One region of the Janthinobacterium foliorum genome, then DNA from elsewhere that is predicted to be linked to it. Evidence: predicted binding sites of a transcription regulator. Region 1 holds the regulator's gene; the other holds the start of a gene.

Region 1 (14,680 bases):
TTGTCATCGTGCTCTGTGGCATCACAAAAACACTGAAAAGTCGGAAAATCAGCGATCGGCGACGTAAAAAGCGGTATCGCTGGCATTTTTAATCAAGAAATAGCCGATATCCCCTGGTGTTATTTTTTTGTTAAAATGAAGGCAACAAGGGCCGTAGCGCCCACTGCGCCCGGAGCGGGCGTATACTGTTGAGAATTGGCGTTACAGGCCGCTGAAACAGGCCTATAATTCGGCTCGCAAGCCCTCTGCGCATTGCACCATTTCATTGAGTGTCATGACTAATCTTAGCAAAATACTATCCCTCGAAAACGTCCTCCTGGACCTGGAAGTCTCCAGCAAAAAGCGCGCTTTCGAGCAAGCCGGCCTGATCTTCGAAAACAACTACGGCATCGCCCGCTCCACCGTGTCGGACAATCTGTTTGCCCGTGAGCGCCTGGGTTCGACAGGCCTGGGCCACGGCGTGGCCGTGCCGCATGGCCGAGTCAAGGGCAGCAAGACGCTGAAAGCACCGCTGGGTGCCTTCGTGCGCCTGGCCGAGCCGATTCCATTCGAGTCGCCCGATGGCAAGCCCGTGAACCTGCTGTTTTTCCTGCTGATTCCAGATCATGTCACGCAGCAACATCTGGAAATCCTCTCGGAAATCGCCGAAATGTTTTCTGACGATGCTTTCCGCACGGCACTGGCCACGGATCCGGAACCGAAATCCGTGCATTCGCGCATCGTCAATTGGCAACCTAGTCTTCAAGCGGCGGGTTAAACTTCAGGTATTCCTCCACTCCTGAAGAAGACTGCCATGTTGCAAACGCCGCTGACGATCCAACGCCTGTACGACGATAATCGTGAAAGTCTGCAACTGGGCTGGTTCGCCGGCTTCCCGGGCGGCGAGCGCCTGATCTCCGGCGATGTCTCGTCGGCCGCCGACCAGGTGGGCCACTTGAACCTGATCCACCCGGGCCGCATCCAGGTCTTCGGCCACCAGGAAATCAATTACTACCAGCGCCTGAAGGTCAATACGCGCACCCACGTGATCGGCGAACTGATCGCCGGCGGCCCGCCCGCGCTGATCATCGCGCAAGGCCTGGAAACGCCGCCCGACATCCTCGCCATCTGCGACGAGCAAAACATTCCCCTGTTCTCCACCCCGCTGCCGGCCGCGCAAGTGATCGACTTCCTGCGCGTCTACCTGTCGAAAAAACTGGCGCAGCGCATCATCATGCATGGCGTCTTCATGGACGTGCTGGGCGTGGGCGTGCTGATCACGGGCGATTCGGGCCTGGGCAAGAGCGAACTGGGGCTGGAACTGATCTCGCGCAGCCACGGCCTGGTGGCCGACGACGCCGTCGAATTCTCGCGCATCGCGCCCAACATGATCGAAGGCCGCTGCCCGCCCCTGCTGCAAAACCTGCTGGAAGTGCGGGGACTGGGCTTGCTCGACATCAAGGCCATCTTTGGCGAAACGGCCGTGCGCCGCAAGATGCGTTTGAAGCTGATCGTGCACCTGGTGCGCCGCAATGCGCTGGAAGAAGAAGTGGAACGCCTGCCTTTCCTGTTCCCCACGGAAGATGTGCTCGGCTTGCCCGTACGCAAGGTCGTCATCCCCGTCGCCGCCGGCCGCAACATCGCCGTGCTGCTGGAAGCGGCCGTGCGCAACACCATCCTGCAACTGCGCGGCATCGATACCTTGCAGGAGTTCATGGAGCGGCAACGACTCGCCATGAGTGGCGATTAATGTTGCCAAGGAGTTCGCCCATGCATGGGCGAACCGTTACGCAGGCACGCAGCAGTGCTGCGTGAATTCCCTGCTTCACCAACGACTCGCCATGAGTGGCGATTAATGTTGCCAAGGAGTTCGCCCATGCATGGGCGAACCGTTACGCAGGCACGCAGCAGTGCTGCGTGAATTCCCTGCTACACCAACGACTCGCCATGAGTGGCGATTAATGTTGCCAAGGAGTTCGCCCATGCATGGGCGAACCGTTGCGCAGGCACGCAGCAGTGCTGCGTGAATTCCCTGCTACACCAACGACTCGCCATGAGTGGCGATTAATGTTGCCAAGGAGTTCGCCCATGCATGGGCGAACCGTTGCGCAGGCACGCAGCAATGCTGCGTGACTTCCCTGCTACACCAACGACTCGCCATGAGTGGCGATTAATGTTGCCAAGGAGTTCGCCCATGCATGGGCGAACCGTTGCGCAGGCACGCAGCAGTGCTGCGTGAATTCCCTGCTACACCAACGACTCGCCATGAGTGGCGATTAATGTTGCCAAGGAGTTCGCCCATGCATGGGCGAGCCGTTGCGCAGAGACGCGGCAGTGCTCTGCGCACCCCATGCTGCCCCCTCGTTCGTCCAAGCAATACAACATATCGAATTGCAATAATTTGTAAAGATAATTGCCTTGGAGGCAGAGCGTCGGCCTTTATTGTATGATCGTCGTATGCATATCGTCCTTATTACCGGAATATCCGGCTCCGGCAAATCCGTCGCACTCAATGTGCTGGAAGATACCGGCTACTACTGCGTCGACAACCTCCCGCCAGGCTTGCTGCCCAGCCTGGTGCAAACCCTGCTCGATGAAGGCGCGCCGCAACTGGCCGTCGCCGTCGATGCGCGCAGCGCCGAATCGCTGGCCAATTTGCCGCACAATGTGGCGCTGCTGCGCGACCAGGGGCACGATGTCAAAGTCATGTTCCTGACGGCCACCACGCATGCGCTGGTGGCGCGTTTTTCGGAGACGCGGCGCAGCCATCCGCTGTCGCATGAATTGCGTCCGAACCAGAATCCGGCCAGCCGCCGCACCCTGATCGAGTGCATTTCGGAAGAGCGCGAACGCCTGTCGGCCATCGAACAGCTGGGCCATGTGATCGATACCTCGGAGCTGAGCGCCAACAAGCTGCGCAGCTGGATCAAGGATATCGTCGCCTCCGAGCGCGCGCCGCTGACCCTGTTCTTCGAATCGTTCGCCTTCAAGCTGGGCGTGCCGCTCGACGCCGATTTCGTCTTCGATGTAAGGGCCTTGCCCAATCCCTATTACGACCTGGCGCTGCGCCCGCTCGACGGACGCGACGCCCCCGTGATCGCCTTCCTCGATGCCCAGCCCAGCGCGCTGGAAATGCTGGCCGACATCCGCGCCTTCATCGAAAAATGGTTGCCATCATTCAAGTCCGACAACCGCAGCTACCTGACGGTGGCGCTCGGCTGCACGGGCGGCCAGCACCGGTCCGTGTACATGGCAGAACGGCTGACGCAGTATTTCAGCGCCAACGAAAGAGTCGTGCTGCGCCACCGCGAACGGGCTTAGGGCCTATCCAGGTCGCGCAGCGGGTGCGCCTGTGCCGGCCAGACGGGCGCAAAGAAGCGCGCCACCATGGCTGCGTCGACCTCGTCCAGGCTGGCGGGATTCCAGCGCGGCGCATTGTCCTTGTCGACCACCAGCGCGCGCACGCCTTCGAGCACTTCGCCATGTTCGAAATTGTGGCGCACCACAGTGCGTTCCATGCGCAGGCAATCGGCCACGCCCAGATGCGCGCCGCGCCGCAGCAGCTCCTGCGTCACCGACATCATCAGCGGCGAGCGCAAGCGCATGGCCGCCAGCGCCTTGCCGGCAAACGCGCTGTCGTCCTGCGCCAGCGAGGCCATGATGGCGGCCACGTTGCCGGCGCCGAAGTGGCGGTCCAGCGCCGTGCGCGCCGCGGCCAGCGCGGAATCGCCCGCCTGCGCCTGGAACGGGGCCGCCAGGGCCTTGATGGCGACGGGCAAGGCTTCGCCCTGCGTCGTCTCGAACAGGGCCAGCAGCGCGGGCATCTGCGCTTCAGGCAGGTACACGTCGGCCAGGCCCGTGTACAAGGCATCGGCCGCGCCGATGGTCAAACCCGTCAAGCCCAGGTACAAGCCCAGCTGGCCCGCCAGGCGGGACAGGAAATAACTGCCGCCCACGTCGGGAAACAGGCCGATATTGACTTCCGGCATGGCCATGCGCGTGCGGCCCGTCACGATGCGCAGCTGGTTGCCGGGACCGGCTTGCGCCACGCCCATGCCGCCGCCCATCACCACGCCATCCATGATGGCGATATACGGTTTTGGATAGAAATGAATTAAATGATTTAATGCATATTCTTCAGTAAAAAAATCTTCCAGCAGTGCGCTGCCGCCTTGCGGCGTAGACAAGCCCGCATCGTAAAAGAAGCGGATGTCGCCGCCCGCACACAGGGCCTTGTCGCTGCTGGAGCGGATCACCACGGCGTCTACCTGCGGATCGTCGCGCCAGGCCAGCAGGGTGGCGCTGAGGGCCCGCACCATCTCCAGCGACAGGGAATTCAAGGCTTTCGGGCGGTCCAGCACGATGTGGCCGGTACGGTTGCGGATGGCAGTCTGGACGAAGTCGCTCATGGCAGGATGGAAAGTAGTGGGCATGGCAACATTCTAGCGCCTTCGGGTGCAATATTGCGTTCCCGTGGCCCTGCCCGACGCGGGCGACGGGCGCAAAAAAGGGCGCGGTAGGCGCGCCCTTAGTTGATCACAACCGGTTGACAGTGGCAGGCCGTTTAGACGGCGGCGACTTCTTCATCCGAGTTGTCTGGCAGATGCTTGATCGCCTCTTTACCGTGCCCTTGCACTTTGGTTTTGTACTTCATCACTTGCCGGTCCAGCTTGTCGATCAGGGTATCGATCGCGGCATACAGGTCTTGCGCCAGGCTTTCCACGTAGACGGTCTTGCCGCTCAGACGCAGGTTGACTTCGGCCTTTTGACGTTTTTCTTTCTCTTTGAGGTTGTCGACGGTCAGAATCACGGCAATATCGATGACTTGATCGAAATGACGCTTCACACGCTCCAGTTTCGCTTGTACGTATTCACGGATGGCTGGTGTCACTTCAAGATGATGTCCGCTGATGGTGAGATTCATACACACTCCTAAAGATGATTCGGGTTCGTGCGGTCCATCGTATCCGGCCCGCAGAGGAACCGAAAAAAACTTACAAACACTTACGCAGACTCACTGGCGGAATTTTCAATGCTTCCCGGTATTTGGCAACAGTACGTCGCGCAATCACCATGCCTTGTTCCCCCAGCATGTCCGCAATCTTACTGTCGGATAAAGGATTTTTAGGGTCTTCAGCTCCTGTCAGTTGCACGATCAATGCCCGTATCGCCGTCGATGACGCTTCGCCCCCCGCTTCGGTGGCGACATGGCTACCAAAGAAATATTTCAACTCGAACATGCCGTGCGGGGTCAGCATGTACTTTTGAGTTGTTACCCGCGAGATAGTACTCTCGTGTAAACCCAGTGTATCAGCTATTTCACGGAGCACAAGGGGACGCATGGCAACGGCCCCATGCGAGAAAAAATTCTTTTGTCGTTCTACTATCGCCTGTGCCACGCGCAGGATGGTGTCGAAGCGCTGGCGCATGTTTTTGATCAGCCACTTGGCTTCCTGCAACTGTGCGCCCATGGCCCCTTCGCCCTTGCCCTGCTTCAACAAATTGGCGTACATGGCGTTGACGCGCAGGCGCGGCATGACGTCGTTGTTCAGCGTCACCTGCCAGCCACTGCGCGCGCGCTTGACGACGACGTCGGGCACCACGTAATCGGACACGTCCGAGGCAAACACGGCGCCCGGATGCGGGTTGCACAGGCGGATCACCGTCTGCGCCTCGCGCAAGTCTTCGTCGTCGCAATCGAGGGCTTTTTTCAGCTTGTTGAAATCGCGCTGGGCAAACCAGGCCAGGTGTTTTTCCACGATGACGAGGGCCATGCGGCGCGTCACCATGGCGATGTGCGGCAAACGCCTGATCTGCAGCGCCAGGCACTCGGACGCGTTGCGCGCGCCCACGCCGGGCGGGTCGAAGCTTTGCAGCAGGGACAAGGCCGTGCGCAGCTCGTCGGCATCGATCTCCAGCTCTTCCGGCAGGCGCGCCAGGATGTCGTCGAGCGGCTCTTCCAGGTAGCCATTGTCGTCGAGCGCATCGATGATCAGTTCGACGAGCGCGCGGTCGCGCAATTCCAGCACCGTCACGCGCATCTGTTCCATCAGGTGCTCGCGCAGGGTGCAGTGGTGGGCTTCCAGCTGCGGACGCGAATCCTCGTCGTCGGGCGCCTTGCCGCGGCTCGCCTCGCTCCAGTCGCTGTCGGCGCCATCCATGGCGGCCGGGGCGTCGCCGCCCTCGCCGTCAAACGTCTCGGCTTCGGCCGGCGCCACCGGCGCGTCCTGGCCCGGCGGCTGGGGCGGCGCTTCGGCCGGTGCCGCCGTGGAACTGAGGGCGCCATCGGAAAGCAGCCGCAGCGAACGGTCGAGCGGATCGTCGAGCCGTTCGAGCAGGGGATTGTCCGTCAACAGTTGCTCGAGTTCCTGGTGCAATTCCAGGGTAGACAATTGCAACAGGCGTATCGATTGCTGCAACTGAGGCGTCAGTGCCAGGTGCTGCGAGGTGCGCAGCTGCAATGATTGTTTCATTGGCTCACATACGGAAGTGTTCGCCCAGATAGACCCGGCGTACCGACTCGTTCGCGATGATGTCGTCGGGGCGTCCCGACGCCAGCACCGAGCCCTGGTTGATGATGTAGGCACGGTCGCAGATACCCAGCGTCTCGCGCACATTATGATCGGTGATCAGCACGCCGATATTGCGCTCCTTCAAGAAGCGCACGATGCGCTGGATCTCGATCACGGCAATCGGATCGACGCCGGCGAACGGTTCGTCGAGCAGCACGAAGCGCGGGTCGGTGGCCAGCGCGCGGGCGATTTCCACGCGGCGGCGTTCGCCACCGGACAGGGACAGCGCCTGGTTCTCGCGCAGCTTTTCAATCTGCAAGTCGGCCAGCAGCTTGTCCAGGCGCTCTTCGATCTCGGCCTTCTTCAGGGGACGCCCTTCGACGGTCTGGATTTCCAGCACGGCGCGGATATTGTCTTCCACCGTCAGCTTGCGGAACACGGACGCTTCCTGCGGCAGGTAGGACAGGCCCATCTGCGCGCGGCGGTGGATCGGCAGGCTGGAAATGTCCACGCCGCTGATATCGATGGTGCCGCCGTCGGACGGCACCAGGCCGACGATCATGTAGAACGAGGTGGTCTTGCCGGCGCCGTTGGGGCCCAGCAGGCCCACCACTTCGCCGCATTCGACTTGCAGCGACACATCATGCACGACTTGCCGCTTGCCATAGGTTTTCTGCAGCCCGCGAACGATCAGGGTGCTGCCGCAACGTGTATTTTCCATTATTTCTTTCCTGGCGCAGGCGTCGCTGGCGCCTTCTCCGCCGCTGGGGCCTTGGTCTTCGGCTGGATCACCATGCGCACGCTGCCGGCGCCCGGGGTGCTGGTGCCGCTGTCGGAGTTTTCCATCGTAAACACTTCCTTGCGGCTGTCATACGAAATGAAGGCGCCGTTGGCCACGTCCGTCGGTTTCGTGCCTTCCAGGCGCGTCAGCTTGGCCTTGGAAAACAGTTTCACCACTTCCGTCTTGTTGTCGTATTCCACGCGCTCCGCTTCGCCTTCCACCCACAGGTCGCCCGCGCCATCGCGCTTCTGGCGGAACGTGGCCAGCTTGCCCGGATCGGCCCAGAAGGTGATGAACTGGTAGCCCTGCGGATCTTCCGTGATCAGGGCCCGGCCCGCCTTCATGGTCAAGGTGCCTTTCACCAGCACCACGTCGCCCGTCAGGGTGCGCGTCTGCTTGACGTCATCGACCTGGCCGCGCTGGGCCGTGATGACGGCTTCCTTCTCGGAATCGGCCTTTTCGGCATGCGCCGTGCCCATGACGGCCAGCGAAAATAGGGTCAGCAGCAAGATGTTTTTCATATTATGGTTTCCTTGTTTCATTCTGTCATTTGGCCGCGGCACCTGGCCGTGGTTTCGGCGGCAGCACGATGCGCAGGGCATTGTGCACTTCCACCACGCCGGTCGCGTTATTCGCCTTCATGCCCACGCCATGGATGCGCGAGGCGCCCGTCAGGATGTCGACAGGGACATCCGTTTCCATCCGTTCTTCATCCGGGTATACCGTCAGCGCTTCCGTCTTCAGGGTCAGGTTCTGCGCCTTCGGACTGGCCACGCGGTCGACCACGACCTGGCGGTGCAGCTGCAGCCGGGTATTGTTCTGGTCGATATGCGCCAGTTCCGCGTTCATGTTCATCGGCGGCATGTCGGGCGTCAGCTTGCGCACGAACGGCTGGTCGATATCGGACGAATCGTCAAGCGGGTAATGCGTGAGCTTGGTGCCCGACACGATATAGCTGGGCTTGCCCGTCAAGTCCATGCGCACCAGGCTGAAATTGGTAATGAAATAGTCGGGCTCGTTCACACTCTTGCTGGCATTGATATCCTGGGCATTCTTGTTCATCACCTCGAGCAGCCAAAAGCTGCCCAGCGCGACGACAACCGCGCCCAGCACGGTAAAGATGATGCGCCAGCGATGGGCGCCTCCTGGCTTTTGCATAGTGCTTCACTCTCTCCAATGACACTGGCGGCAAGGCGCGCGCCTCACTCCAGGAACGGCGCCATGACGCGCGCATAGTTGTCCTGGGCGCGCAGCAGGAATTCGCAGATCTCGCGCGCCGCGCCACGCCCGCCGCCGGCCTGCGTCACGTAATGCGCCATGGCCTGCACTTCCGGCCGCCCGCCGGGCACGCTCACGGCGAAGCCGACGCGGCGCAGGATGGGGGCATCGATGACGTCGTCGCCGATATAGCCGCACTGCTCTTCCGTCAAGCCCGTCAGCGCCAGCAGTTCGCGGAACGGCGTCAGCTTGTCATGGCCGCCCTGGTGCACATGGGTAAAGCCCAGGTCTTGCGCGCGGCGCGCCGTGATGGGCGAGCGGCGCGCGCTGATGATGGCCGTCTGCACGCCCGATTCCTGCAGCAGCTTGATGCCCAGGCCATCATACACATTAAACGTTTTCATCATCTCGCCGTCCGGGCCGAAATGCAGGCTGCCATCGGTGAGCACGCCGTCGACATCAAAGATCATCAGTTTGACCTTGGCCGCGCGCGCCAGGTTGTCCGCCACGCTGTCCATCAGATCACCTTCGCTTGCGTCAGGTCATGGATATGCAGGGCGCCGACCAGCTTGCCGTCGGCATCGACCACCAGCATCTGGTTGATGCGGTACTGCTCCATCACGGCCACGGCATCGACGGCCAGGCGCTCGGGCGCAATGCTGCGCGGCTGCGCATGCATGACGTCGCGGATCGCCACTTTCGTGAAATCCTGCACGCGCTCGAACATGCGGCGCAAGTCGCCATCCGTAAACACGCCCACGGGACGGTTGTCCGCGTCGACGACGGCCGTCATGCCCATGCCCTTCTTCGTCATTTCTTCCAGCGCCTGCAGCAGCGACGCGTCCACCGGCACCTTCGGCACCTGTTCGCCGCTGCGCATGACGTCGTGCACGTGCGTCAGCAGGCGGCGGCCCAGGGCGCCGCCCGGATGCGAACGGGCAAAATCTTCTTCCTTGAAACCGCGCAAGTCCAGCAAGGCCACGGCAATCGCGTCGCCCAGGGCCAGGGTCACGGTGGTGCTGGCCGTCGGCGCCAGGTTCAGCGGACAGGCTTCTTTTTCAACAGAAATATCCAGATGCACGTCGGCCAGCTGGGCCAGGCTGGAGTTCGGCTTGCCCGTCATGGAAATCAGCACGCCGCCCATGCGCTTGACGACAGGCATGATGGCCATCAGTTCCGATGATTCGCCGGAGTACGAGATGGCAATAAAGGCATCGTCCGATGTGACCATGCCCAGGTCGCCATGGGCCGCTTCGGCCGGATGCACGAACAGGGCCGGCGTGCCGGTGGACGCGAGGGTGGCGGCAATCTTGCGCGCGATATGGCCGGATTTGCCGATGCCGGAGACGACGACACGGCCCTTGCATTGCAGCAACAACGCCACGGCGCGGCCGACGCTGTCGTCCGTGGCCAGGCGCGCATGCAGCGCAACGATGGCGTCGGACTCAATCTGCAAGGTGGTGCGGGCCAGCGCGACAGCGCGCTCGGCCGTGGCTTGCATGTCAATTCGATCAAAAGCTTTCAGCATTGTTTTTTCATGGGTTACACTCATGCCCAAAGTATAAACGAATTAGGAAAGCAAAAAACTTGCCAGTCACAACAAACAACGATTTCACCTGAGCTCCCCGGGCAACCCATGTTTTCCTCGCTTGAACTGACCCTGATGTTACTCGGCAGCGCCGTGCTGGGCGTGGTCGCTTTCAGAATGTTGCATTTGCCGCCCATGCTGGGCTACCTGGCCGTCGGCATCGTCATCGGTCCCCACGCGCTGGGCCTGGCGGCGGAAAACGAGGCCAGCCACACCCTTGCCGAATTCGGCGTCGTCTTCCTGATGTTTTCCATCGGGCTCGAGTTTTCCCTTCCCAAGTTTCTCGCCATGCGGCGCATCGTCTTCGGCCTTGGCATGGCGCAGGTCGTCACCACCATCGTCGCCACCGTCGTCTTCGGCTGGTTCGTCGGGCGCTACCTGTCCGCCTACATCCACCTGAGCTGGCAAGCCGCGTTCGCCCTGGGCGGCGCGCTGGCCATGTCGTCGACGGCCATCGTCTCGAAAATGCTCACGGAGCGGCTGGAGCTGGAAAGCGAACACGGCCGCAAGATCATCGGCATCCTGCTGTTCCAGGACCTGGCCGTGGTGCCGCTGCTGATCCTCATCCCCGCCCTCACGCGCGATTCGGACAACCTGGCCGAAACCCTGGCCTGGGCCGGCGGCAAGGCGCTAGTCGTCCTCATTTTGCTGCTGTTCCTCGGCCAGAAGATGGTGCGCGGCTGGCTGACCATCGTTGCCAAGCGCCGTTCGCAAGAGCTGTTCATGCTCAACCTGCTGCTCATCACCCTGGGGGCCGCGTGGATCACGGAACGGGCCGGGCTGTCGCTGGCCCTGGGCGCATTTGTGGCCGGCATGCTCATTTCCGAGACGGAATTCAAGCACCAGGTGGAAGAGGATATCAAGCCCTTCCGCGACGTGCTGCTGGGCCTGTTCTTCATCACCGTCGGCATGCTGCTCAATATCCGCGTGGTGCTCGACAACTGGTGGCTGGTCTTGCTGCTGCTGTGCGGCCCCGTGCTGCTGAAATTTGCCCTGATCGCGGGCCTGGCACGGCTGTTTGGTTCGAGCAATGGCGTAGCCCTGCGCACGGGACTGGGACTGGCGCAGGCGGGCGAGTTCGGCTTCGTGCTGCTGAACCTGGCCGGCGGCATCAAGCTGATGGACCCGTTCGTCGTGCAGGTGGTGCTGGCGTCGATGGTGCTGTCGATGCTGGTGGCGCCTTTCCTCATCGCCAAGTCCGACGCCATCGTCATGAAACTGGCCGCCAACGACTGGATGATGCAGTCGCTGGCGCTCACGAAGATCGCCACGCGCACCATGGCCTCGCAAAAACACGTGCTGATCGCCGGCTTCGGCCGCAGCGGGCAAAGCCTGGCCACCCTGCTGGCGGAAGAAAAAATCGAATACCACGCGCTGGACCTGGACCCGGAACGGGTGCAGGAAGCGCAGCTGGCCGGCGCGCACGTATCGTATGGCGACGCGGGGCGGCGCGAAAGCCTGGTGGCGGCCGGCATCTACCGGGCCAGCGCCGTCGTCATCACGTATGCGAACACGCCGTCGGCGCTGCGCTTATTGCACTTGCTCAATGATATGGCGCCCACCTTGCCCGTCATCGTGCGCAGCCATGACGACAGCGACCTCGACCAGTTGAAGAAGGCGGGCGCGGCCGAAGTGGTGCCGGAATTGATGGAAGGCAGCCTGATGCTCGCCTCGCACGCGCTGATCATGATGGGCGTGCCCCTGCGCCGCGTGGTGCATCGCGTGCAGGCCGCGCGCGAGGAGCGCTACGCCTCGCTGCGCGGCTATTTCCATGGCAGCAGCGACGCCGGCGACGATGCCGAACTGGAGCGCCTGCATACCGTGACCGTGGGCGACGATGCGCACTGCGTGGGCTTGCCTCTGAGTACGATCGACGTGGCCGGCTGCGGCGCGTTTGTGACGGCCATCCGCCGCGGCCGCGGGCGCCTGGAAATCACGCCCGAGACACAGCTGGCCAGCGGCGACGTGGTGGTGCTGCGCGGCACGGCCGATGCCGTGGCAAAAGCAGAAACATTATTATTAAAATAATTACCCGACCTGCGCCTGCCAGCTGACGACCTGGTTGCGGCCCGCCGCCTTGGCCTGGTACAGGGCCTGGTCGGCGTGCGCCACCAGTTGCTGCGCCACCGTTTCGATGGGCAGCAGCGCCGCATCCGCCGCCAGGCTGGCCACGCCGATGGACACGCTGACCCACGCTTGCGCGCTGCCAGGCAAGTCGAACATGGTGCCGGCGATGCTGGCGCGGATGCGCTCGGCCACGAACGTGGCGCTGTCGAGGTCGGCATCGATCAGCAGCACGACGAATTCCTCCCCGCCGAAGCGCCCCAGCGCATCGGAACGGCGCAATTCCTTGCGGATGCGCGTGGCCACTTCGCGCAGCACTTCGTCGCCGCCCTGGTGGCCATGCGTGTCATTGACCGATTTAAAGTGGTCGATATCGATGTACATGCATGAAATGCAATAATTCTGCCGCCGCGCGCGGGCGATCTCTTCCAGCAGGCGCCGGTCGATATAGCGGCGGTTGTAGACGCCCGTCAGCGAATCGGTGAGACCGATGTATTTCAGCATTTCATTGCTGATCACGTTTTCCAGGCAGATGGCGATGATGGACGCCATGTGCTTGATGAAATCCGTGCCCAGCACGGGCGTAAAACGCGTCACGTCGCTGCTGGCCAGGTTCAGGCTGCCGATCAGGCGCTTGTTGCGCAGCAAGGGCACCAGCGCCACGCTGCGCAAGGGCGCGTCGATCTGCGGAAACCGGGGACCATGCACGGCCGCATCGAACTGTCCCAGCAATGGAAGCGGCGGCAAGGCCGGCTCGCCCTCGGCTGCGGGCAGCGGCGGCGCAAAGCCCAGCTGCGCCACTTCATGCACGAAGAGCAACTGCGGAAAGGCGCTGAAATCGACGCCCAGCTTTTCCATCACCAGCACGATATCGTCGTCCTCGTCCAGCAGGCTCAGGGTGACGCCATCGAGGTCGGAAATCACGGGCAAGGTGCGGAAGATGGTGCCGATCAGCTCGGGAAACGTGGATGCGCCGACGATTTCCAGGTCGAATGCCTGGTGGCGGCACATGATGTCGTGGTTGCGTTCGACTTGCTCCAGCAAGAAAGCCATGCGCGCGCGCAAGGCCTGGTTCTCGGCTTCGAGACTGGCAATGCGCTGCTCCGGCGCGGCGGCATCGCGCCCCGGCTGACCTGGCTCTGGCGGTATTGCTTGATTCATAGAAACCTTAAACCCTTCTGTGCGGGCGCCGCGCTTAAAATGCCAGTTCGAAACCGATTTCCTGTCCCACCACGATACGCTCGTCGCCGCCGGCGGTGACGATGGCGTTCATGCCGAAACAGATGGCGCCATCCAGTTCGGGCTTGGCGCGGTAGCCGTGCATGACGTCGAGCGGGTCCGGTCCCGGCACGCCCGTGGCCTGGTCCACCGACGGAATCGGGCAACGCGAGCACGGCTTGACGGGTTTCAGGGTGGTGGCGCCGAATTGCAGGGCCTCGGCATAGTCTTCCTCGAAGGCGCCGATGTCGCCGATGACGAGGTTGGGCCGGAAGCGGTTCATCGGCAGCGCCGCGCGGCCGGCGGCGCGCAGCTTGTCGTTGACATCGTCAAGCGAGGCGCTGCCCGCGATCAGCACGGGATATCCGTCGGCAAACATGGTCGAGGCGGCAACGCCGTCCGTCCACTTGCTGCTGGTGGCGCGCACCACGTCCGGGTGAAAGCGTGCCAGACGGCACGGCACGCCGATGGCCTGGGAAAACCAGGTGGCCGTGACGTCATCGCAGTCATAGGCACGCAGCGTGTCGTCCCACACTTGCACGTCCAGCATGGGTGCCAGTTGCGGATGCGGCAAGCCCAGTTCGATTTCCAGGCGCAGCATGCCGGGGGCGCGCAACTCCAGGGTCGTGGCCTTGATGCGCGGCACGATCAGCGCCATGCGCGGATATTCACGCTGCGTCAGGAAGCGGCCCTGCGCATCGACCACCATCCATTCGCGGTCAAACACGTGCTCGCTCATCAGGCCCGACGACGTCAGGACCGCTTCCTGCAACTGGATGCCGGCACAGGATTTGATGGGGTACAGGATGATGTCGGACAGGATAGCCATGGACAAGGGACAAGAACAGTGAAGCTGCTTCTGCCAGGAAATTATTCAGAAGCGAAGTATGGCAGTAAAGCGGGCAAGCGTAAATCCGCCACGCAGGTCGCGGGAAATTATTGCAAAATGATAAAGAACAGAACCGGATGCTCTGCACGACGCCGCTGCTGGCAGTGCAAGCACTGCCAGCAGCGGGCAGCCTCGCCGGCTACCTTGCAGCGCACCGGTCATGGACGCCAGCAATCACCATACTTTATTCCGCCCTGCTTTCGCGCGGCCAGCGTGGCCGGCCTGGCGCGAGGAGCATCAATACGTGTAGAAAATACGCTGGATTTCTTGCGTACTGTTGGTCTTGGTCAAGGCCAGCATCAGCAAGATACGGGCTTTTTGCGGGTTCAGTGTGTCGGATACGACACTATCGAGTTCATCGTCATTGGCTTCGCCATTGCGCGCCACGATGCCCTGGCCGACGCGGCTGGAACGCACGATCAGCACGCCCT
Region 2 (14,680 bases), on a different contig from region 1:
ATCCCCAATCTCAAATAAGCACAACCGGACTCACGCCGCGTTGGCAGGAAAGCCGGGCGAGCGCCACGCTTTGCCCTGCTTGTCGATGGCCAGCAAGTCGACGCCGGGCAGGCTGGCCGCCAGCGCGCCAGCACGTTCGCGCCCCAGCACCATGAAGGCGGTCGAGAGGCCATCGGCCAGCATGCCCGTGTTGGCCATGACCGTGACGCTGGCCAGTTCCAGCGGCGAGTCGCCCGCCGCCGGATCGAAGATGTGATGATGCCGGTAGTCCGGCGTGAATGCGGTGGCGTAATCGCCGGAGGTGGCGACGGCGCAGCCGTTGATGTGCAGGGTCGCCGCCAGCGCCTGTGCATCGCGCGGATCGCGCACGCCCAGCGTCCAGGGCTGATGCGCGTGCTTGCGCCCGCACGCCGCGAATTCCCCCGTGTCGAGCAACGCGTGCCGTATGCCGCGCGCGCGCAGCGCCGCCAGCGCCATGTCCGCCGCATAGCCCTGCGCCAGTCCATTGAGCGTGAGCGCCATGCCGGGCCGCGCGAAACGCACCTGGTTTTCATCGAATGCCAGATCACGCCAGCCCGCGAGCGCCAGCGCGGCACGCCGCTGTTCACTTGTCGGCAAGGCATGACGCGACGCTGCCTCGTCAAAAGCCCGCCACAGGGGCTGGACCGTGATGTCGAAAGCGCCATCCGTCAATTGCGACAATGCGCGCGCCTGTGCCAGCACGGCCAGCAGCTGCGCATCGGGCCGGCGCAGCACGCCCTCCTGGTTCAACCGGTACACCTGGCTGCCCGGGCGATAAATGCTCATCACGTGATCAACGCGCTGCGCCGCCGCCAGCGCGTCGCTGATCGCCTGGCGCGCCAGCCGCGCATCCGCGTGCACCAGCGCGACCGTGATCGTCGTGCCGAAGGCCAGCGCAGCCCCAGTATGCACCTGGTCGCGCGATGGCCAGGCAGCAAGGACGCTGGCGCCCATGGCTCCCAGCGAGGCGGCGATAAAAGTACGGCGTCTCATGATGCGGCTCCTTTATCGCGATGAATGGCGATCGTGCGCGCGCGTTTGCGCTCCAGCAGGCGCGGTGCGCATTTTTGTTCACTTTCGTGGATGACGACGCAGTCCATGCACTGGAAGCATTCCGCGTACACCACCGCGCCATGGGATTCGATGGCCTGGTAGTCGCAGCGGTGGCGGCAGGTCTGGCACGGCGTGCCGCATTCGGCGCGGCGCGGTATCCAGTCCAGCAACCGGAAACGCCCCAGCAGCGCCAGCGAAGCGCCCAGCGGACACAGATAGCGGCAAAAGCACTTGTGGATAAACGCGCTGGCCGCCAGCAGCGCCAGCGCGTACACGACGTACGGCCAGGCGCGCACGAAGTTCAAAGTGATGGCCGTCTTGAATGGTTCGACCTCCACCAGCGCATCGGTCTTGCTGCCCACGCCATCGAACAAGGCAACGCCGACGACCAGCGCCAGCACCACATACTTGAGGCGCTTGAGGCGCATATCGGTAGCACTGCGCAATTTCAGCTGCGGCACCCTGCACAGGCGTGCCAGCTTTCCCGCCAGCTCCTGCAGCGCGCCGAAGGGACACAGCCAGCCACAAAACGTGCCGCGCCCCCACAGCAGCAGCGACACCAGCACGAAGCCCCACAGCGCCACCGTCATCGGGTCGAACAGCAGAAATGACAGGTTGCGCCCCGCCAGCAGCGCCTGCAGCACGCCCGTGAGATTGACGATGGAGAGCTGCGCCTGCGCGGAATAGCCGATGAAACCCAGCGTGAACAACAGATAGCTGAGACGGAACCACTGGAAGCGGCGGGCATGCGCGCTGAGCCGCCGCGGCAGCGCCAGGGCCAGCGCCAGCACGGACAAGCCGATTGCGAGGATCAGCAGCTCGCCCCGGCGTTCCCTCCATGCGCCGTGCCAGACCTCCTGCTTGCCAGGCTGGCCACCGGTCACGAAGCGCTGCGGCACGCGGTAGCTGACTGGCAGCTCGCGCGTGATGCGCTCCGGGTAGAACTGGCCCTTGCTGCGCGTGACGGGCAGCGTGAAATCGAACGCGGCACCCGGGTCGAGTCCCGCCTCGGCCGGTACGCGGAACACCGTCAGGCTGGCATCGGCGGGCACCGGCAAGCCAGGCAGCAGTTTCAGATCCAGATCGAGGTCGCGCATGTCGATGGCCAGCTGATCCTGCCGCAGCAGCAGGCGCTCGGGGATGCCGCCGCGGATGAAATCGTCGCCCGGCACGCGGTGGCGCCCGGACGACATCACGAGGATGGCCTGGTCGCCCTCGCCTATCCATGGCTTGAGCTTGAGCAGGCTGTCCGACGTCAGCAGGCTGTGCGCCACGCTGGGCACGGAGATGCAGGCCACGTACAGGTCGATGAAGATGTCGTCGGGCTGGCGCAGCGCTTCCTCGTCCAGGCGTGCGCCATCGCTGCCCGCAAACAGGCGTTCCATCTCTCCATTCGACACGCGCAAGTGCTGCAGCAGGCCGTCGTGCCGCAGGCGCTGGAAGGTCATTGTCTCGAGCACCTCCGGCCGCACGCGCGCCATGCTGGCAGCTGCGCGAGACTGGCCAAAGCCCAGCTTCTTGCGCGACACCAGCAAGGCCGCGGCCAGCACGCTCTCGTTGATGATGCGCACCGAGACGGTGGCCTTGGAAATGCCGTCGATGTAGACGCGCGAGGCGTCCGGGTGGCGCGCGCGCCGCGTGTTCGTCTCGATGCTGATGTTCTGCTTCAGCGACACGCCCTGGTACTGCTTGACGAACTCGAACAGGGGCGCCTCACCCAGGCCATACTGGAATACGGGTTCGTGCTGCGACAGCACCTCGACGCCGATAAAGCGTCCGGCCGGATCGATGGCGACCAGCAGATTGACAGGCACGCCCGAAAAACCCGGCAGCGGCGCCAGGTCGGCCGACTCGAACACATAGGCGGCCAGCTCGCTGCCGCTGGCCCCCTGGCGAAACAGGGGCCACACGGGCAATTCGCCGTCACGTTCACCCACCAGCAGCGGCGCGGGAAAGCGCCGCGCCAGTTCGGTGCCCGTCATCACGCCAGCCTGGGCGGAAGAAGCGCCAAGCAGCAGCGCCAGCAGGCCTGCCGCCAGGCATAGCGCGAGCACAAGCGCGCGCCGGCAGCGCGCGCCGGCGGAAGTAAAGCCTTCCCGGTTCATCATGCGCGTCAGAAGAAGATGATGCCGCCCAGCGAGCCGCCATTCATCCTCGCTTCGCCGCCGCCAAACGCCTTGGAACGCGTCTGCCCTGCTTCCCCCACCAGGGTAATGGCCGGCGTCAGCGCGTAGTACAAGCCCAGGGTCAGGTTGGCGTTCGACTTCAGGCCGCCCGTGCCAACGGCATTGTCGCTATTGCGGCTGATGCCGTAACCGAGGCCCAGCTTCAGCGACGGCGCCGGCTTATAGGTGCCTTGCACAAAATACGCGCGCGTCGTGACCTCGCCCTGGTCTGCATCCGACAGGACGCCCAGTCCCTTGCCGCTCTGGATATTGGCGATGACACCCGCGTTGCCGGCTTGGCAGGAAGCGCCCACCTCCACGGCGCGCATCGTGAAGCCGCGCGTGCCGGCGGCGACGGCGTCGAACTTTTGCGTCTTCGCTCCCAGCCAGGACTTGAAACCATCGGCCGCATAGCTCAGTTGCGCCTGCACCTGCGGGCTCGATGTCGACGAATAAGCGGGCGCCGCAACGATGGGCGTATCGGCCACCGGGCTGACGAGGGCCGCATCGAAGCCGATGCCGCTGTCGCCGAACAGCGACTTCGGCGCGCTGTAGGCGATCTGTCCGTAATAGCCCACGTAGCTGTAGCCGGCGCCGATATGGCCCAGGGTGACGCGGCCCCGCTGGGTCGCTTGCACCGGTGCGCCGGCGCCGATCAGTGTCATGTCGCCGAAGATGGCCGAGGCGCCGAAGATGCCGTTGTCGCGCCCCAGCTTGACGGTGCCCATGCGCGCATTGCCGAACGTGAAATACGCCTGGCGCACGTCGATGCCGCTGTTGGCGGAAATGGCGCTGTCGGTGGCGGTGGCGTTGTACATGCCGATGAGCGCCTTGATATCGTAGTCGCCCTGCTTCGAAGTGGCCGACGTCACCAGGCCATTGAGCAGCAAGCCATTGCCGATGGTGGTGCGCTTGCTTTCGCCGCCGCAGCCCAGCGCATTGCCGCCCAGCGCCAGCCCGCCCACGGCGTCGCCGCTGCACGAGACGTGCGTGTAATACGCGTTGACGATACCGCCCAGCGTAACCGTCCAGTCACCGGCCTTGAAATCGACGGCGTGTGCCGCGTGAGCGGCCATGGCCAGCGCGCCCAGCATGCATAGTTTTTTCATCCCCATCTCCCTGATTGTTTTTTTATCGGATCGAGCATCGCGCGTGATGTCGACATGACAGTGGCAATTTGCATGCCCGCCGCGCCACAGAGGGAGAGAGGGAGAGGCGAAAAGACAGCTGTGCAGAATCGGACCAGCGCTGTCACAAGCACTGTTCCGATTCTGCGCGCAGCGGTAAAAGCGGGCGCGCAAAAAAAAACTGACGGCCGTAGCCGTCAGCTAAACCCCCGTCCGCGCGGGCGAGGAGACAACGCCCGCGCACTTGCGGACCCAGGCAACAACAAGCTATAGCTGCTTCGACGGCGGATGCTGCAATTGCGCCAGTTCCGCGTCGGTAAACAGGCGCGACCTGGTGAGGAAGCGCCGGCCCGTGCCGTTATCGAGCGAAAACATGCCGCCATTGCCATCGACCACGTCGATGATCAGCTGCGTATGCTCCCAGTAGGCGAACTGCTCCAGGCCCATGTAGAACGGCGTGCCATTCAGATTGCCCAGGTAGACGTCGGAGTCGGAAATGTCAAATTCCCCCGCCGCGTAGCACATGGGCGCACTGCCATCGCAGCAGCCGCCCGACTGGAAGAACATCAGCGGACCATGTTTCTGCCGCAAGGTGGCCAGCATGTCGAGTGCTGCCGGCGTGGCCGTCACCCGTTCAATGGCGTTGTTCATCACCGCTCCTTAGAAGAAGCCCAGCGCGTTGGGGCTGTACGATACCAGCAGGTTCTTCGTCTGCTGATAGTGGTCCAGCATCATCTTGTGGTTTTCACGGCCGATGCCCGACTGCTTGTAGCCGCCGAACGCGGCGTGGGCCGGGTACAGGTGGTAGCAATTGGTCCACACGCGGCCCGCCTGGATGGCGCGTCCCACGCGGAAGGCGCGCGAACCGTCGCGCGTCCACAGGCCGGCGCCCAGGCCGTACAAGGTATCGTTGGCGATGCGCAGCGCATCGGCTTCGTCCTTGAAGGTGGTCACGGATACCACCGGACCGAAAATTTCTTCCTGGAAGATGCGCATGCTGTTGTCGCCCTTGAAGACCGTCGGACGCACGTAATAGCCGTCCTTCATGTCGCCGCTCTGCACATTGCGTTCGCCGCCGGCCAGCACTTGCGCACCTTCCTGCTTGCCGATGTCGATATACGAGAGGATTTTTTCCAGCTGCTCCTGCGACGCCTGCGCGCCCAGCATGGTGGAGGCATCGAGCGGGTTGCCCTGCTTGATCTTCGCCACGCGCTCGAGGGCGCGCGCGATGAACGCCTCGTAGATCGATTCCTGAATCAGCACGCGCGACGGGCAGGTGCACACCTCGCCCTGGTTCAGCGCGAACATGGCGAAGCCTTCCAGGCACTTGTCGAAGAAAGCGTCGTCGGCATCCATCACGTCGGCAAAGAAGATGTTCGGCGACTTGCCGCCCAATTCCAGGGTGACGGGAATCAGGTTCTGCGCCGCGTACTGCATGATCAAGCGGCCCGTGCCCGTTTCGCCCGTGAACGCGATCTTGGCGATGCGCTTGTTCGACGCCAGCGGTTTGCCCGCCTCCAGACCATAGCCATTGACGATATTGAGCACGCCGGGCGGCAGCAGGTCGCCGATCAATTCGATCAGCACCATGATCGAGGCGGGGGTCTGCTCGGCCGGCTTGAGCACCACGCAATTGCCGGCCGCCAGCGCGGGCGCCAGCTTCCAGACGGCCATCAGGATGGGGAAATTCCACGGAATGATCTGGCCCACCACGCCCAGGGGCTCGTGGAAGTGATATGCATAGGTTTCCGAGTCGATCTGCGCGACGGAGCCTTCCTGCGCGCGGATGCAGCCGGCAAAGTAGCGGAAATGGTCGATCGCCAGCGGGATGTCGGCCGCCGTGGTTTCGCGGATCGGCTTGCCGTTGTCGATGGTCTCGGCCGTGGCGATCAGGGCCAGGTTCGCTTCCATGCGGTCGGCAATCTTGTTGAGGATATTGGCCCGCTCCGTCTGCGAAGTCTTGCCCCATGCTTCCTTGGCGGCATGGGCGGCATCGAGCGCCAGCTCCACGTCCTCCGCCGTGGAGCGCGCCACTTCGCAAAAGACCTGGCCCGTGATCGGCGTGATGTTGCCGAAGTATTCACCTTTGACAGGGGCGACGAATTTGCCGCCGATATAGTTGTCGTAGCGTTGTTTGAAGGGATTGGCTACGCCCAGTTTGCTGATGTCTGCCAGATTCATGTCGTCCTCTTTCTCGTTGGTATGAGCTTCGATGAAAGCCGCCGCGAAGCGGCCCTTGGGGATGTGTCAGGTGATCCTGATCTCTTGTTTTGCAAATGCCGTGCCAGCAGGCAAAGCACAACGACACGGTACCACTGGCAGCCCGCCGCCCTGCGCGCTGCGTCAAATGGGATCAGCCGGCAGCGCCAGTTGTTCCGTTACTGAACAGTGAAACAGGTTGCGGCACCCGGCCTGCGACGGCAGATCGATTGGCATACCGCTTGCTAACCCTGTCATGGACGCGACTACGCGCATAACCAGAACGGAGACCACCATGACACCACGCCTTCCTGCCACCACGAACCGACGCACCCGAGGCCTGCGCGGCTTGCGCCTTGCCGCCGGCGGCCTCGCCTGCATGCTGGCGGCCGCGGCCGTCTGGGCGCACGGCAACATGACGCCCCAGGCCGTCGATACATCCACACTGCCACAACTGGGTCCCGAGTGGCGCACGGAAAACCCCTACCGCCAGAATGCCGAGGCGATCCGCATCGGCAGCGCCGCCTACACGCAGAACTGCGCGCGCTGCCACGGGCTGGAAGCCGTGTCGGGCGGCATGGCGCCGGACTTGCGCAAGCTCGACAATGACTGCGCCGCACTCACCGATGCGAAGAAAAAAGATGCTTGCGCGCAAGAGATCGATCAATATGTGCTCGATACCGTGCGCCATGGCCGCGCCCGCAATGGCGCCGTCTACATGCCGCCGTTCGAGGGGGTCTTCAACCAGGAGGCCATCTGGGCGGTAAAGGCTTATCTGGAAACGCGGCGCGAGCAGACGCTGTAATTGACGGCGCGACCATGCAAAAGGCGCTGCCGCTTGGCAGCGCCTTTTGCATTGCGGCTCAGACAACGTTATCCCGGCGCCTTGGCCCACGCCATGCACCAGCCCGGCCCGGCGATCTGCTTGCGGCCGAACATGGCGCAGCCGGCCCAGGCATCGTCCTTCTTGCCCTGATAAAAGGAACAGTTGTTGCAGCGCTGCGCCGCGGCATGCTGCGGATATTTTTTCGTATCGACCCTGGTGGTGTCGTGGCGGTAGCCGAGTGCCCTGGCCTGGTCGCTGTCTTCATCGACTTTGGGAGGCGCCGCTTGGGCGCCGGCCCGCGAGGCGGCGCCCATGCCGCCGATGGCGAGCAATTGGCAAATGAAGTGGCGGCGTGGTGCAGCATGCATGGTGGTCTCCTTATGAATATTGAGTAATGGCAAAGGCAGCGTCGGCCTTCCAGCCAGATCCCTCAGCAACCCCTGTGCCAGGACGCGCGCGCCGGAACAGGCAGCGTCGCACTGTTGCAAAACAGGACAAGGCGGCATGGGCGACTGTGGCAGGACGGCGCACACGGTGCCATCGACGCAGCCAGAAAAGGCTGGCACGCATGTTGCTGAACTATCCACAGCGACCACGTCGCAGACCACCATGACAATACTTATAAAAGGGAGACCAGCATGCAGCCAGTATTTCCACGTCCAATCGCTTTTGCCATCCTTGCACTGATCGCCAATACCGCCTCGGCGGGCGATAGCAAGGTGAGCTGGGACGATATCGCCAATGCCGACAAGGGCACCAGCCAGGTGCTCAGCTACGGCCTGGGCCTGAAGGCGCAGCGCCACAGCCTGGCCAGGAAGATCAACACGAAAAACGTCGAACAGATCGTGCCCGCCTGGACGTTCTCGTTCGGCGGCGAAAAACAGCGCGGCCAGGAAGCGCAGGCGCTGGTGCACGATGGCGTGATCTATGTCACGGCCTCGTATTCGCGCATCTACGCGCTCGACTCCAAGACAGGCAAGCAGCTGTGGGCCTATGAACACCGGCTGCCCGACGATATCCGCCCCTGCTGCGACGTGGTCAACCGCGGCCCCGCCATCTATGGCGACAAGATTTACTTTGGCACCCTGGACGCGCGCATCGTCGCCCTGAACAAAAACACGGGCAAGGTCGTGTGGAATGAAAAATTCGGCGACCAGAAACTGGGCTACACCATGACGGGCGCGCCGTTCATCATCCGCGAAAAAGGCGGCCGCGTGCTGCTCATCCACGGCAACTCGGGCGATGAATTCGGCGCCCAGGGCTGGCTGTTCGCGCGCGATCCGGAAACGGGCGCGGAAGTATGGGCGCGGCCGCTGGTCGAAGGCCACATCGGCCGCGCCGACGGCAAACCGAGCACGCCGACGGGCGACGCCAAGGCGCCCAGCTGGCCGCGCGACAAGGACGGCAAGCTGCGCGAAGCGTGGGAACACGGTGGCGGCGCGCCGTGGCAGACGGCCTCGTACGACCCGGAAACCAACACCATCATCATCGGCGCCGGCAACCCCGCGCCATGGAATACCTGGGAACGCACCAAGGAAGGCGACGATCCGCGCAACTGGGACAGCCTGTTCACCTCGGGCCAGGCGTATGTGGACGCCAGCACGGGCGAGCTGAAAGGCTTTTACCAGCACACGCCGAACGACGCCTGGGATTTTTCCGGGAATAACTCGGTGGTGCTGTTCGACTACAAGGATGCCAAGACGGGCAAACTGGTCAAGGCCAGCGCGCATGCGGACCGCAACGGCTTCTTTTACGTTACCGACCGCACCAAGCTGGCGACGGGCGCCGGCTATCCGAACAAGCCGACGTCCCTGATCAACGCCTGGCCTTTTGTCGACGGTATCAACTGGGCCAAGAGCATCGACCTGAAGACGGGCCGCCCCGTGGAAAACGGCAAGCGTCCGCCGCTGCCGGAAGCGGGCGCCGACAAGGGCAAGGCCGTCTTCGTCTCGCCGCCTTTCCTGGGCGGCACCAACTGGATGCCGATGTCGTACTCGCCCGACACGGGCCTGTTCTACATTCCCGCCAACCACTGGGGCATGGATTACTGGACCGAGCAAATCCATTACAAGGCCGGTTCCGCCTACCTGGGCCAGGGCTTCCGCATCAAGCGCCTGTATGAAGACCATATCGGCACCCTGCGCGCCATCGATCCGAAGACCGGCAAGATCGTCTGGGAAAACAAGGAAAAATTCCCATTGTGGGGCGGCACCCTGACGACGGCCGGCGGCTTGCTGATCACGGGCACCTCGGACGGCTTCGTCAAGGCCTTCGATGCGAAGACGGGCAAGGAACTGTGGAAGTACCAGACCGGTTCCGGCGTCGTCTCGGTGCCCATCACCTGGGAACAGGATGGCGAACAGTACATCGGCCTGGCCAGCGGCTATGGCGGCGCCGTGCCGCTGTGGGGCGGCGACATGGCGGAGCTGACCAAGCAGGTGACGCAGGGCGGCAGCTTCTGGGTCTTCAAGCTGCCGAAGGCACCATCGGCCAAGATGGCGGCCAAGTGATGGCGGCGCCGGAGCCCGGTACCGGCCCCGGCGCGCTGCGCGGCACAGTCGGGGGAGTGCTGTGCCGGGCGCTGTGCCTGGCCGCACTGTCCTTCCCTGCTGCCGCGCAGATCGTCAACGGCGTGGCCGAGCCGGAAGTCACCATCATCAATGGCTGCCACCTGTGGCCATACGCGCAATGCGCGAATGCCGACCTGCGCGGCGCCAACCTGGTGGGCAAGGACCTGCACGGCGCCGACTTGCGCGGCGCGCGCATGATGCGGGCCAACCTGCGCAGCGCCAACCTGGCCGGCGCCCTGCTCGACGGCGCCGACCTGACGGGTGCGATGGCGTTTTCGCTCAATGCGCCGGGCGCCTCGTTCCGCAAGGCCAGCATGGCCGGCATCAACCTGGAAACCAGCCGTCTGATGCGCGCCGACATGGAAGGCGCCGACATGCGCGGCGCCAGCCTGGAGGCGGCGCGCCTGAACATGGCCAACCTGGCCGACGTGGTGCTGGTGGACGCGGATCTGCAGGAAACCAAGTTCTGGGGCACCAACCTGAAGAACGCCAAGCTGGAGCGCGCCATCCTGCGCTTCACCATTTTCCCCGACGCCAACCTGGAGGGCTGCAGCGGCTGCCCGACGGACTGGTGAAACCGGAGCGCCGCCATGCACCTTTCCGCCTTGTTCACTGCCTTGCTCACCCTGTTGATGTCGGCGCCCCTGGCGCAGGCGGCAGAAGCCAATCCTGCGCGCGGGGATCCGGCCGCCATTGCCCTGGGCGCCACCCTTTATCAGGCCAACTGCGCCCGCTGCCACGGCGAGCAGGCCACGCTGCCATCGGCCGAAGCGCCCGACCTGCGGCGCCTGAACAGCTTTTGCCAGGCCCTGAAAGACCCGGCACTGCAGGCGCGCTGCCTGCAGGATGTCGACGGCTACTTTATGATGTCGGTAAATACGGGCAAGGTCCGCGCCGGCATCATCTACATGCCGCCGTGGCGCGATGTGCTGACGGCGCAGGAAATCTGGGCCGTGCGCAGCTTCATCGAAAGCCGCCCGCTGCCTGCGCCCCGGCTGAAAACCAGCGTCGACGCGGACCATGAGGCCCACTAAGTCAACCTCGGGAGTATCCATGAAGCAGTACCCTTTTAGTTTGAATGCCGTCGCCGCCCTGTTCGCCCTTGGCGGCGGCGCCTGCATGGCCGCTTCCGCCGCGGCCGCGGTCATTCCCGAAGCACAAACCGACGCGTTGCCGGTGGCGGACGTGGTGGTGGTCAGCGCCACGCGCGTCGGCCACGCCAGTTTCGACATGCCCGCCTCGATCGACGTGGTCGACAGCGCGCGCATCCAGGATGGGCAAATGCGCGTGAACGCCTCCGAAGCGCTGGCCGCCGTGCCGGGCCTGGTGGTGCAGAACCGCCAGAACTACGCGCAGGACCTGCAGATTTCCTCGCGCGGCTTCGGCGCCCGCTCGGCCTTCGGCGTGCGCGGCGTGCGCCTGATCAGCGACGGCATTCCCGCCACCATGCCCGATGGCCAGGGCCAGGCCGCCACCTTCAACCTCGATACGGCCGAACGCATCGAAGTGCTGCGCGGCCCCTTCTCCGCCATCTACGGCAACCATTCGGGCGGCGTGATCCAGCTGTTTTCAAAAGACGGCCAGAATCCGCCATCCGTGGAGCTCAATGTCACGGGCGGCAGTTACGGCACCAGCAAGGTGGACCTGAACGCGCAGGGCCAGGCGGGCGGCATCGGCTACGTGCTCGATGGCTCGCGCTTCCGCACGGACGGCTTCCGCGACCACAGCGCCGCCACGCGCGAACAGGCGTTCGGCAAGATCACCGTCAAGCCAAATGCGGACAGCAAGCTGACCATCGTCGCCAACAGCCTGCACCAGGGGAATACGCAAGATCCGCTGGGCGCCACCTGGGCCACCTTTGCCCGCGACCCGCGCGCGGGCGAGATCGACGCGACGGATACGCAAAATCCGAAACGCACCCTGGCCGAGCGCTACAACACGCGCAAGAGCATCGACCATCAGCAGATCGGCGCCACCTATGAACAGCGTTTCGGCGACGACCGCCTGCATGTGACGGCCTATGGCGGCAACCGCGACGTGATCCAGTACCAGGCGTTCACCAAGGGGTTCCAGGCACCGGCCAGCCACTCGGGCGGCGTGGTCGATTTCCAGCGCAACTTCTATGGCGTCGACACCAACTGGCTGCATGTGAACCAGCTGGCCGGCGGCAAGTTGAGCACCACCATCGGCATCGATTATGGCCGCTCCAGCGATGACCGCACGGGCTACGAAAACTATATCGGCGATACCTTCGGCGTGAAGGGCAGACTGCGCCGCGACGAGCAGGATGTCGTCTCCAGCCTCGATCCCTACATCCAGACGGAATGGGAAAGCGGCCCTTGGATGCTCAGCGCCGGGCTGCGCTACAGCAAGATGAAAGTGGAAGTGACGGACCATTTCCTCAGCAATGGCAACGACAGCGGCAGCCTGGAATACAGCCACACGACGCCGGTGCTGGGCCTGCGCTATGCCGTCTCGCCCACCCTGAATGTGTACGCCAGCGCCGCGCGCGGTTTCGAAGCACCCACCCTGAACGAGCTGTTTTACTCGGGCACGGGCGGCGGTTTCAACTTCACTCTGAAGCCGGCCACCAGCACCAACCTGGAAGCGGGAGTCAAGGCGAGGATCAACCATAACACCCGCCTCAACGCGGCCGTGTTCCAGATTCATACCAACGATGAACTGGTGGTCGACAGTTCCAGCGGCGGGCGCACCAGCTATAAAAATGCCGGCAAAACCCTGCGCCAGGGCGTGGAAGTGTCGCTCGACTCCAGCCTGCCCTACGGTTTCACGACGAAACTGGCGCTGACCAGCTTGCACGCCGTGTACGACGAAGCGTTCAACGGCGTGCGCGAAGGCAGCCGCCTGCCTGGCGTTCCCAGCGCCAACCTATTTGCGGAGCTGGCCTGGAAAGACCTTTTCGACCGCTACGGCGCGGCGCTGGAAGGCGTGGCGAACAACAAGATCTACGCGGAAGACAGCAATACCGAAAAACCGGCGCCTGGCTACACGGTCGTCAACGCCAGAATCAACGCCAAACAGAGCGTGGGCAACTGGCGCTTCAAGCAGTTCGCGCGCCTGAACAACCTGTTCGACCGCAGCTACGTCGGTTCCGTCATCGTCGGCGACAGCAACAAGCGCTATTACGAAGCGGCGCCGGGCCGCAACTGGCTGCTCGGTGTCAGCGCGCAGTACGTCTTTTAAAAATCTCCGCCCGGTTTAGCACGGGTGCACGGTGCACAGCACGCTGCGCGCCTGCTGCTCAAAGCTGAAACGCACGGGCAGGAAGCGGGCGATGACGTCCGCGTTCGTCAGCGCATGCTGCGTGACCTCGCTGGTGGTGAAAGCGCCGCCGCCAGCGAGCGCCATCGGCAGCATCAGCTGGTCCGCCAGGTGCGCCCCCACGGCCGCATCGGACTTCAGGTAGGCCCGCACTTCATTCAACAGTCGCTTGGCCACCGTTTCGGCCATCACCGACTTTTCGCCAAAAGACGTAAACACTTCTGTCACGTGCTCGTGTTCCAGCGTCAGCAGCAAGGCATTGCCCGGGCCTTGGCCGGCTGGCAGACCGCCGATACGCAGCTGCCTTCCACTCCAGCCCATGCCGCTGCCGATGCGCTCGAGCTCGCGCTGTGCCACGCCGACATGCACGCCCGCGATAAAGCTTTCCGCGAAACCCGCTGTCCGCTCACCGCGCTGCAGCAGCTCGAAGGGCCGCAGGCGCCGGCAAGGCTGCACCGTGGCACGCACTGCGCCGCCACCGGCAGGAAAGAAGCCGAAGCGCAGCAATTCAAACGCGACGTCGGCGCCCATTGCCGCCAGCACGCGGCCATAGGCGCGCTGCAGGAAATGCACGGGCGGCGCCATGGCGTTGTGCGTGCCGCCCGTGACATGCACGCTCGACGGCGCGTCCGCATGCAGCAAGGCCGGCAGCACGGTTTGCAGCACCAGGGTGCTGCTGCCCGCGCTGCCGATGGCAAAATGAAAATCGCCGCTGCGGATGAGGCCCGGCTCGAATTCCAGCGTTGTCGCGCCCAATGCCACCGGCGTCGTGCGCGCCTTGCATACTTGCGCGGCAGCCTGCACGGCCACCAGATGCTGGCGCAGCAAGCCAGGCTTGCTGCGCCCCGCGCGGATATTCACCAGCCGGAACGGCTGGCCCGTGATCATGGACAGGCTCAGCGCCGAGCGCAAAATCTGTCCGCCGCCTTCGCCGACGGAACCATCTATTTCTATCATTCTGCTCACTTTATTTTTTAGCCCTTGACGCAGACAACCTGCTTCAGGATATGCACGACGTCGACCAGCTCGCGCTGCGCCAGCATTACCGCGTCGATATCCTTGTAGGCCATCGGGATTTCATCGATCACGTTGGCATCCTTGCGGCACTCGACCCCTTCGGTGGCGCGGATCTGGTCTTCCTGGTTGAAGCGACGCTTCGCTTCCGTGCGGCTCATGGTGCGTCCGGCGCCATGGCTGCAGCTATGAAAACTCTCGGCGTTGCCCTTGCCGCGCACGATAAAACTCTTCGCGCCCATGGAACCGGGAATGATCCCCAGCTCGCCCGCGCGGGCCGACACGGCACCCTTGCGGGTGACCAGCACGTCCTTGCCGAAATGGTGCTCCTTCTGCACATAATTATGGTGGCAATTGACGGCTTCCACGTGGGTCTGGAACGGTTTATGAATGACCGTGCGCACGGCGGCGATCAGGTTCTGC

The links. The regulator sigma-54, encoded in region 1, starts transcription at its own class of promoters, with help from an activator protein. The targets are predictions, from matches to a motif close to TGGCANGNAANCTGCTTT.
Region 2: the regulator sigma-54 is predicted to act here: its motif matches at 6,797-6,814, upstream of pedF (cytochrome c-550 PedF).

The regions. Positions count from the first base shown of each region.
Region 1 is NZ_CDXDQE010000014.1:110,897-125,576, forward strand. It holds gene ACZ92H_RS24045 (PTS sugar transporter subunit IIA) at 275-757, shown strand; gene hprK (HPr(Ser) kinase/phosphatase) at 794-1,729, shown strand; gene rapZ (RNase adapter RapZ) at 2,437-3,300, shown strand; gene ACZ92H_RS24060 (enoyl-CoA hydratase/isomerase family protein) at 3,297-4,388, opposite strand; gene hpf (ribosome hibernation-promoting factor, HPF/YfiA family) at 4,544-4,903, opposite strand; gene ACZ92H_RS24070 (RNA polymerase factor sigma-54) at 4,974-6,452, opposite strand; gene lptB (LPS export ABC transporter ATP-binding protein) at 6,457-7,212, opposite strand; gene lptA (lipopolysaccharide transport periplasmic protein LptA) at 7,212-7,793, opposite strand; gene lptC (LPS export ABC transporter periplasmic protein LptC) at 7,819-8,430, opposite strand; gene ACZ92H_RS24090 (KdsC family phosphatase) at 8,475-9,008, opposite strand; gene ACZ92H_RS24095 (KpsF/GutQ family sugar-phosphate isomerase) at 9,008-10,018, opposite strand; gene ACZ92H_RS24100 (cation:proton antiporter domain-containing protein) at 10,127-12,106, shown strand; gene ACZ92H_RS24105 (GGDEF domain-containing protein) at 12,107-13,303, opposite strand; gene ACZ92H_RS24110 (MOSC domain-containing protein) at 13,338-14,189, opposite strand; gene ACZ92H_RS24115 (type II asparaginase) at 14,487-14,680, opposite strand, start outside.
Region 2 is NZ_CDXDQE010000025.1:5,031-19,710, reverse strand. It holds gene ACZ92H_RS29000 (sigma-54-dependent Fis family transcriptional regulator) at 1-18, shown strand, start outside; gene ACZ92H_RS28995 (FAD:protein FMN transferase) at 31-1,014, opposite strand; gene ACZ92H_RS28990 (4Fe-4S binding protein) at 1,011-3,182, opposite strand; gene ACZ92H_RS28985 (porin) at 3,188-4,348, opposite strand; gene ACZ92H_RS28980 (DUF779 domain-containing protein) at 4,634-5,017, opposite strand; gene adh (aldehyde dehydrogenase) at 5,027-6,547, opposite strand; gene pedF (cytochrome c-550 PedF) at 6,861-7,370, shown strand; gene ACZ92H_RS28965 (high-potential iron-sulfur protein) at 7,439-7,759, opposite strand; gene ACZ92H_RS28960 (methanol/ethanol family PQQ-dependent dehydrogenase) at 8,030-9,901, shown strand; gene ACZ92H_RS28955 (pentapeptide repeat-containing protein) at 9,901-10,536, shown strand; gene ACZ92H_RS28950 (c-type cytochrome) at 10,552-10,995, shown strand; gene ACZ92H_RS28945 (TonB-dependent receptor family protein) at 11,015-13,165, shown strand; gene rtcA (RNA 3'-terminal phosphate cyclase) at 13,181-14,200, opposite strand; gene ACZ92H_RS28935 (RtcB family protein) at 14,218-14,680, opposite strand, start outside.